2 regions of the Streptomyces sp. NPDC023527 genome follow, and region 1 is predicted to be linked to the other one. Evidence: riboswitches for the same ligand, from Rfam matches in the RefSeq annotation. Region 1 holds a riboswitch; the other holds the start of a gene.
What was found. A riboswitch is a leader RNA that binds a small molecule or an ion and turns the genes downstream of it on or off. The one in region 1 is predicted to bind cobalamin.
Positions count from the first base shown of each region.

Region 2: linked by a shared signal. The riboswitch ahead of ACZ303_RS01590 (cobalamin biosynthesis protein) and the one ahead of ACZ303_RS31215 (ribonucleoside-diphosphate reductase subunit alpha) in region 1 are both predicted to bind cobalamin.

Region 1 is NZ_JBVHJJ010000021.1:47,541-51,948, reverse strand. Features, by position in the region: gene ACZ303_RS31215 (ribonucleoside-diphosphate reductase subunit alpha) at 1-2,328, opposite strand, end outside; adenosylcobalamin-variant (AdoCbl-variant) riboswitch at 2,499-2,597, opposite strand; gene mctP (monocarboxylate uptake permease MctP) at 2,835-4,408, opposite strand, start outside.
Region 2 is NZ_JBVHJJ010000001.1:355,239-359,646, reverse strand. Features, by position in the region: gene ACZ303_RS01605 (class II aldolase/adducin family protein) at 1-396, opposite strand, end outside; gene ACZ303_RS01600 (inorganic phosphate transporter) at 417-1,664, shown strand; gene ACZ303_RS01595 (hypothetical protein) at 1,678-1,893, shown strand; cobalamin riboswitch at 2,052-2,176, shown strand; gene ACZ303_RS01590 (cobalamin biosynthesis protein) at 2,310-3,326, shown strand; gene ACZ303_RS01585 (cobyric acid synthase) at 3,356-4,408, shown strand, end outside.

The DNA.
Region 1 (4,408 bases):
GGCGTCCGGGGTCGCGACCTGCTGTACGGGGATGGTGGCGGCGGCGCCGGCCGACCGAGCGATCCGGGTGGCCGGACGCGAGCGCAGGTAGTACGTCGTCTTGATGCCCTGCTTCCAGGCGTACGCGTACATCGAGCTGAGCTTGCCGATGGTGGGCGAGGCCATGAAGAGGTTCAGCGACTGGCTCTGGTCCAGGTACGGCGTACGGGCCGCGGCCATGTCGATCAGGAAGCGCTGCGGGATCTCCCAGGCGGTGCGGTAGAGGTCGCGCACCTCCTGCGGGATCCAGTTCATGTCCTGGATCGAGCCGTTGGCGTCCGTCATGGCGTCGCGGGTGGTGCGGTCCCACACGCCGAGCTTCTTGAGGTCCTCGACCAGGTAGGTGTTGACCTGGAGGAACTCACCGCTGAGCGTCTCGCGCTTGAAGAGGTTGGAGACCTGCGGCTCGATGCACTCGTACACGCCCGCGATGGACGCGATGGTGGCGGTCGGGGCGATCGCCAGCAGCAGCGAGTTGCGCATGCCGACGGCGGCGATCCGGGCGCGCAGCGCGTCCCAGCGGTCCGTCCAGCGCGGCTCGGCGTTCGGGTAGTGGTCCGGGTGCAGCACACCGCGGGCGGTGCGGGTCGCGGACCAGGCCGGGTGCGGGCCGTGCCGCTCGGCGAGGTCGGCGGACGCCTCGTACGCCGCGAGCATGATGCGCTCGGAGATGCGGGTGGACAGCTCCTTCGCCTCGGGGGAGTCGAAGGGCAGGCGCAGGCGGAAGAAGACGTCCTGCAGACCCATCAGGCCCAGGCCCACCGGGCGCCAGCGGCTGTTGGAGTTCCCGGCCTGCTCGGTCGGGTAGAAGTTGATGTCCACGACGCGGTCGAGGAAGGTGACGGCCGTACGGACCGTACGGTCGAGCTTCTCCCAGTCCATCTCGCCGTCGGTGCCCAGGTGCTGCGCGAGGTTGACCGAGCCGAGGTTGCAGACCGCGGTCTCGCCGTCGTCGGTGACCTCCAGGATCTCCGTGCAGAGATTCGAGGAGTGGACGACCTTGCCCTTCTCGGCCGTCTGGTTGGCGGTGCGGTTGGAGGCGTCCTTGAACGTCATCCAGCCGTTGCCGGTCTGCGCGAGGGTGCGCATCATGCGGGAGTACAGGACGCGCGCCGGGATGGTCTTGACGGCCTTGCCGTCGGCCTCGGCCTTGCGGTACGCGGCGTCGAACTCGTCGCCGTACAGGTCGACCAGCTCGGGCGTGTCGGCAGGGGAGAACAGCGACCAGTCGGCGTCGGCCTCGACGCGGCGCATGAACTCGTCCGGGATCCAGTGCGCGGTGTTGAGGTTGTGCGTGCGGCGGGCCTCCTCACCGGTGTTGTCGCGGAGCTCCAGGAACTCCTCGATGTCCGCGTGCCAGGTCTCCAGGTAGACGCAGGCCGCGCCCTTGCGCCGGCCGCCCTGGTTGACCGCGGCGACGGAGGCGTCGAGGGTGCGCAGGAACGGCACGATGCCGTTGGAGTGGCCGTTGGTGCCGCGGATCAGCGAGCCGCGCGAGCGGATGCGGGAGTACGACAGGCCGATGCCGCCGGCGTGCTTCGACAGCCGGGCCACCTGGTGGTAGCGGTCGTAGATCGAGTCCAGCTCGTCCAGCGGGGAGTCCAGCAGGTAGCACGAGGACATCTGCGGGTGGCGGGTGCCGGAGTTGAAGAGCGTGGGGGAGGACGGCAGGTAGGAGAGCGTGCTGGTGAGCGCGTAGAGCTCGGCGACGTCCTCCAGGGCCCGCACGGAGTGGTCCTCGGCCAGGCCGCAGGCCACGCGCAGCAGGAAGTGCTGCGGGGTCTCGACGACCTGCCGGGTGATGGGGTGGCGCAGCAGGTAGCGGCTGTGCAGGGTGCGCAGGCCGAAGTAGCCGAAGCGGTCGTCGGCGCCGTCGACCAGGGCCTTCTCGACGAGGGCGTCGAGGCGTGCGGCGTGGGTCCGTACGAAGGCGGCGGTCTCGTCGGCGATCAGGCCCTCGCGGTGGCCGGTCTCGACGGAGGCGGAGAAGGAGGTCGCGCCCTGCCCGGCCGCCTCGTCGGCGATCGCGCGGGTCAGCAGCCGGGCGGCGAGCCGGGAGTACTGGGGCTCCTCGGAGATCAGACCGGCGGCGGCCTCGGTGGCCAGGGACCGCAACTCGGCCTCGTCCGAACCCGGGTGGCGGCCCCGCAGCGCGGCGGCGGCGACCTTGCCGGGGTCGGTGGCGGGCAGATCGGCGGTGAGGTCGGTCAGGGTGCGCAGCAGCGCGGTCCCGGGGCCGCCGGTCGCTTCCGCGGACGCTGAGACCGGATCGGCGGGCGCGATGGTCACTGAGGCTCTCCCTCGCTCGGCAGTGGGCCGGGCGGGTGGCGCGCGACGGGCGCGTACGGGCATGCCTGACAGCACCAAGGCATGCGCTCGTAGCGTCCATCGGCCCAACCCGCGAGGCCCGGACGAATACAAAACGCCCGGTGCCGTGCGGTGGCTCGGCGGTGGGCGCGCTGTCGGCAGGTACTCGGACTCCTGCATGCGTAATAACGGCATACATGCACCGTTGCGGGACAGTTCCGGATTTCCACCGGATTCCCCTGCGACGACAGCGAGCACGAGCATACATCTAGTGCTGGGCGTCGCATGCACCACCACATCTTGTGTCGCGCGGTAATCGCGTGGGTCGGAATGTGCTAACAGGGCCCGGGACTTCGGGGTATGCGCCGGGTACGGCCGAGGGCCGTCGCGCCCCCTTCAAGGGGGTACGACGGCCCTCGTGTCCCGCCGGATCGACGTCCGGCCGGCAGCCTGTCCAGGGCCCTTCCAGTGGCCCGTCCGGAGCTCTTCTAGTGGCCGCTCGGGGCGCCCGCCGTGGCCGGCGGGAGCTCCACCTGGACACCGGGTTCGCCGGCGTCCGCCGTGTAGTCCGACGCCTTGGTCTGGTCCACACCGTCCGGCGCGCCGACCGCCTTGAGGACGAAAGTCAGGACGATGACGACGATCACATTGAGCGTGAACGCGGTCAGGCCGATGTAACCCTTTTCCCCGATGAGGGGGATCAGATTGGTATTTCCGAAATGATCCTGTGTGGCGCTCGGTGTGTCATATGCCCGCCACGTCCCGTAGGCCATCCCGACCGCCCAGCCGCCCAGCAGCGCCCACCGGTGGAACCAGCGGGTGAAGAGCCCGCCCACGAGCGCCGGGACGGTCTGGAGGATCCAGATGCCACCCAGCAGCTGGAAATTGATCGCGACCGTCTTGTCCATGGTCAGGACGAAGACCAGCGCGCCCACCTTCACGAGCAGCGAGGCCAGCTTGGAGACCTTGGCCTCGTGCGCGGGGGAGGCGTCCGGCCGGATGAAGTCCTTGTAGATGTTGCGGGTGAAGAGGTTCGCCGCGGCGATCGACATGATCGCCGCCGGTACGAGCGCCCCGATGCCGATCGCGGCGAAGGCCACGCCCGTGAACCAGTCCGGGAACATGTCCTCGAAGAGCTGCGGGATCGCCAGCTGTCCATTGCTGACCTTGACCCCCGCGGCGATGGCCATGAAGCCGAGCATCGCCAGCAGGCCGAGCATCAGGGAGTACAGGGGCAGGATCGTGGTGTTGCGGCGGATGACGTTGCGGCTCTTGCTGGAGAGGACCGCCGTCACCGAGTGCGGGTAGAGGAAGAGCGCCATCGCCGAGCCGAGGGCGAGCGTCGCGTACGCCCACTGCGCCTGCTCCCCGGTCACCAGCGAGCCGCGCGCCTTGCCCGTCTCCGGGTTCTTCACCGCGAAGGCGTCGCCGGCCTTGGCGAAGATGTCGTCGAAGCCGCCCAGCTTGATGGGGATGTAGATGATCGCCACGATGATCACGATGTAGATCAGCGCGTCCTTGACGAAGGCGATCAGGGCGGGCGCCCGCAGCCCGGAGGAATAGGTGTAGGCCGCGAGCACGCCGAAGGCGATGAGCAGCGGCAGGTCCTTCATGAACCAGTTCGACCCGCCGCCCACCCCGAGCACGTCCAGCACGGCCTGGATGCCGACGAGCTGGAGCGCGATGTAGGGCATCGTCGCGAGGATGCCGGTGAGCGCGAGCGCCAGCGACAGGCCCTTCGAGCCGAACCGGCCGCGGACGAAGTCGGAGGAGGTCACGTAGCCGTGCTTGTGCGACACCGACCACAGGCGGGGCAGGAAGGTGAAGACCAGCGGATAGCAGAGGATCGTGTACGGCACCGCGAAGAAGCCGGCCGCGCCGCCCGCGTAGATCGCCGCCGGGACCGCGACGAAGGTGTACGCGGTATAGAGGTCACCGCCGAGCAGGAACCACGTCACCCAGGTGCCGAACGAGCGGCCGCCCAGCCCCCACTCGTCGAGGCTGTCGGCGTTCTCGGCGCGCCGCCACTTCGAGGCGACGAAGCCCATGACGGTGACGACGA
Region 2 (4,408 bases), on a different contig from region 1:
GTGGACGGCGTGGGTGTGGACGACGGCCGTCGCGTCGGTGGCGCGGTAGAGCGCGAGGTGCATGGGCAGCTCGCTGGTGGGGGCCAGCTCGCCGAGGACCTGTCGGCCGTCGAGGTCGACGGCGACCGCGTCGTCGGGGCCGAGGCTGTCGTACGGGATTCCGCTCGGGGTGACGAGCACGACATTCCCGACCCTGGCCGAAACGTTGCCCGAGGTGCCCACCACGAGCCCCTCGGCCGTGGTGCGGCGGGCCGTGGCCACGACGTCCGCCCAGGCCCGTCGAACGCCTTCGTGATCTTCCAACGCTGCACCCCTCCGGTTGACGCCACCGCTCCGCCCGTTCCAGTTCACCTTCCGTTCACCAAGGGTCTTTACGGTCGCCGCTGTACTGACCATCGAGCTGATTGCCTGGGTGAATGGAACACATCACGCTTCTCATCGGGATCGTGATCGTCACGGCCTTGGTGTTCGACTTTACGAACGGCTTCCACGACACGGCCAACGCCATGGCCACCACCATCTCCACCGGGGCTCTCAAGCCCAAGGTCGCGGTGGCCATGTCGGCGGCCCTCAACCTTGTCGGGGCGTTCCTGTCCGTGGAGGTCGCCAAGACCATCTCCGGCGGCATCATCGACGAGAGCGCCGGAATCAGGCCCGAAGTGATCTTCGCCGGGCTGATCGGCGCGATTGTCTGGAATCTTCTGACGTGGCTGGCCGGTCTGCCCTCCAGTTCGTCGCACGCCCTTTTCGGCGGCCTGATCGGCGCGACCATCGTGTCCGTCGGCTTCGACGCGGTCAACGCCGACAAGGTCGTCATGAAGGTCCTCATCCCGGCCGTCGCCGCGCCGATCGTGGCCGGTCTGGCCGCCACCCTGGCGACCCGGCTCACCTACCGCCTGGCCAGGAACCGCGACGAGAAGGAGACCGCCAAGGGCTACCGCGCCGGGCAGATCGCCTCGGCCGCCCTGGTCTCCCTGGCCCACGGCACCAACGACGCGCAGAAGACGATGGGTGTCATCACCCTCGCGCTGGTCGCCGGCGGCGCCGTCGCCCCGCACGCCGACCCGCCGATGTGGGTCATCGTCTCCGCGGGCCTGGCCATCGCGCTCGGTACGTACCTGGGCGGCTGGCGCATCATCCAGACGCTCGGCAAGGGCCTCACGGACATCAAGCCGGCGCAGGGCTTCGCCGCCCAGACCGGCGCCGCGACCGTGATCCTCGCCTCCTCGCACATCGGCTTCGCGCTCTCCACCACCCAGGTCTGCTCCGGCTCGATCATGGGCGCCGGCCTCGGCCGCAAGGGCGGCGTGGTCCGCTGGTCGACCGCTGGCCGGATGGTCCTCGCCTGGGGTCTGACCCTGCCCGCCGCGGGCCTGGTCGCCGGTGGCGCGGCGCTGCTGGCCGACCAGGGCGACTGGGGCGTCGCCACGGTCGCCGTCCTGGGCCTGGCCGTCTCCGGCGCCATCTGGATGGCGTCCCGCCGCAAGCCGGTCACCCCCGACAGCATCAACGAGCCGGTCGCCGAGGCCGCCGAGCCGGCCGGTGTGGTCACCACCGCGCTCCAGGCCGTCGCCCCGCCGCCGGCCGGCCCCCTGACGGCCGCCGTCCCGGCGACCTCCCTGACCCACGAGGCGGGGCGCGCCCCCGCCGCCGCGACGAGCTGAGGGAACACACACCATGCACATCGACTGGGCAGCACTCGGCCAGGTCTTCGGTGTCAGTCTCGTGGTGACGGTCGGCCTCGTCGGCATCTTCACGATGGGCATCGTCGGGACGTCGTCCGCCTCCGCGGCGGGAACGCGGCCGACCGCGGTGGCCCGCGCGGGCGCGTACGCGTGCTTCGCACTGTGCGCGGCAGCCGTGGGGTACGGCATCTATCTGATCGTCGCCTAGCGACCGTCACTAATGTCCTCGAATGCCGGACGGGCTGAATTTCAGCCCGTCCGGCGTTTTTCACATCCCGGCCCCGTGGACTCGAACCCCAGCTCAGACGTGAGTTGACGGCCGTTCACGGCCCATGGTGGACTTCCGGGGCCAAACGGCGACAGCAGAGGAAGCCGGTGCGAGTCCGGCGCGGTCCCGCCACTGTCACCGGGGAGCGTCCCCCACCCAGGGCCACGGTCCGCGCGAGCGGACGGGAAGGCCGGGGCGACGCCGATCCGGGAGCCAGGAGACTCTGGTCGCCGGTCACGTCGAGCCAGGGCGCGGACCCTGAGTGAGGACACATCGCCATGCCCGGCCGCCGACCACCCCTGCCCAGCGAACCCCGGTCCCGCCAAGGCATGACGGCGGTCTGACCCATGCGCCCCATGCGTCTCCCGCGTCCGGCGCCCGCGACGCGCGCCGATCACCTCGGGCACCTCGGTTTCGCGTACGGTGCCGCGCTCGGCTTCCTCGCCGACCTCGCCCTGGGCGATCCCCGTCGGGGCCACCCCGTGGCGGCCTTCGGCCGGGCCGCGTACGCCGTCGAGCGGCGGCTGTGGCGCGACCACCGCGGCCGGGGCGCCCTGCACGCCGCGCTGTGCGCGGGCGGCGCCACGGCCGGTGCCGCGCTCCTGGCCCGTACCCTGCGCCGCTCCCCCGCCGCGGACATCGCGCTGACCGCCGCCGCCACCTGGGCCGTGCTGGGCGGTACGTCCCTGGGCCGCGAGGCGCGCGCCATCGGCGGCGCGCTCGGCGTCGGTGACCTGGACGTCGCCCGGGAGCGGCTGCCGCACCTGTGCGGGCGCGACCCGCAGGCGCTGGACGGGCAGCAGATCGCGCGCGCGGTCGTGGAGTCCGTCGCCGAGAACACCTCCGACGCCGTCGTCGGCGCCCTCGTCTGGGGTGGGCTGGCGGGCGTACCGGGCCTGGTCGGCTTCCGCGCCGTCAACACCCTGGACGCGATGGTCGGCCACAAGTCGCCGCGTCACCGGCGGTTCGGCTGGGCCTCGGCCCGTCTCGACGACGTCGCCGGCTGGCCCGGCGCCCGTCTCACCGCCGCCCTCACCGTCCTCGCCGGCCCCGACCCGCGCGGTGCCTGGCGGGTGGCCCGCCGCGACGCCTCCCGGCATCCGAGCCCCAACGCCGGCCCGGTGGAGGCCGCGTTCGCCGGTGCGCTGGGGGTGCGTTTGGGCGGCACCCTCGCCTACGCGGGCCGGGTCGAACACCGGCCCGTCCTGGGCGGTGAGAACCGCCCCGTGGAGGTGGCGGACATCGAACGCGCGGTGCGGCTCTCGCGGCGCGTGTCGCTGCTGGCGCTGGGCACCGCGGTGGCGGGCCGCGCGCTGGGCAGCCTTTGCAGCAGGACCGTGGCGCGGAACGCGAAGCGAAGGGGGAACCGGTGACAGCGGACAGGAGCGGGCCCGCGGGCCCGTTGGGCGGGGGCCTGCTGGTGGCCGGGACCACCTCGGACGCGGGCAAGAGCGTGGTGACGGCCGGGATCTGCCGGTGGCTGGTCCGCAAGGGCGTCAAGGTCGCGCCGTTCAAGGCGCAGAACATGTCGCTGAACTCCTTCGTGACCCGCGAGGGCGCGGAGATAGGCCGCGCGCAGGCCATGCAGGCGGCGGCCGCGCGCGTCGAGCCGTCGGCGCTGATGAACCCCGTCCTGCTCAAGCCTGGCGGTGACCGCAGCAGCCAGGTGGTGCTGATGGGCAAGCCGGTGGGTGAGCTCAGCGCCCGCGGTTACCACTCCGGGCGCCAGGAGCAGCTGTTCGGGACGGTGACGGAGTGCCTGGAGGAGCTGCGCCGCACCCATGACGCGGTGATCTGCGAGGGCGCGGGCAGCCCGGCGGAGATCAACCTGCGGCGCACGGACATCGTCAACATGGGTATCGCGCGCGCCGCGCGGCTGCCGGTCGTCGTGGTCGGTGACATCGACCGGGGCGGGGTCTTCGCGTCCTTCTTCGGTACGACGGCCCTGCTGTCCCGGGAGGACCAGGAGCTGATAGCGGGCTACATCGTCAACAAGTTCCGCGGTGACGTGACGCTTCTGGAGCCCGGCCTGGACATGCTGCGCGACCTGACCGGCCGCCCGACGGTCGGTGTGCTGCCATACGCGCACGGGCTCGGCATCGACGAGGAGGACGGACTGCGCGTGTCGATGCGCGGCGCGGTCCGAGAGTCGGTGGTGGCCCCGCCGCACGGTGCGGACGTGCTGCGGGTCGCGGTGTGCGCGGTTCCGTTGATGTCGAACTTCACGGACGTCGACGCGCTGGCGTCCGAACCGGGCGTCATCGTCCGCTTCGTGGACCGCCCCGAGGAGCTCGCCGACGCCGACCTGGTCATCGTGCCGGGCACGCGCGGGACCGTACGGGCGCTCGCGTGGCTGCGGGAGCGCGGGCTGGCGGAGGCGCTGCGACGGCGGGCGGCCGAGGGCCGGCCGGTGCTGGGCGTCTGCGGCGGCTTCCAGCTGCTGGGCGAGCGGATC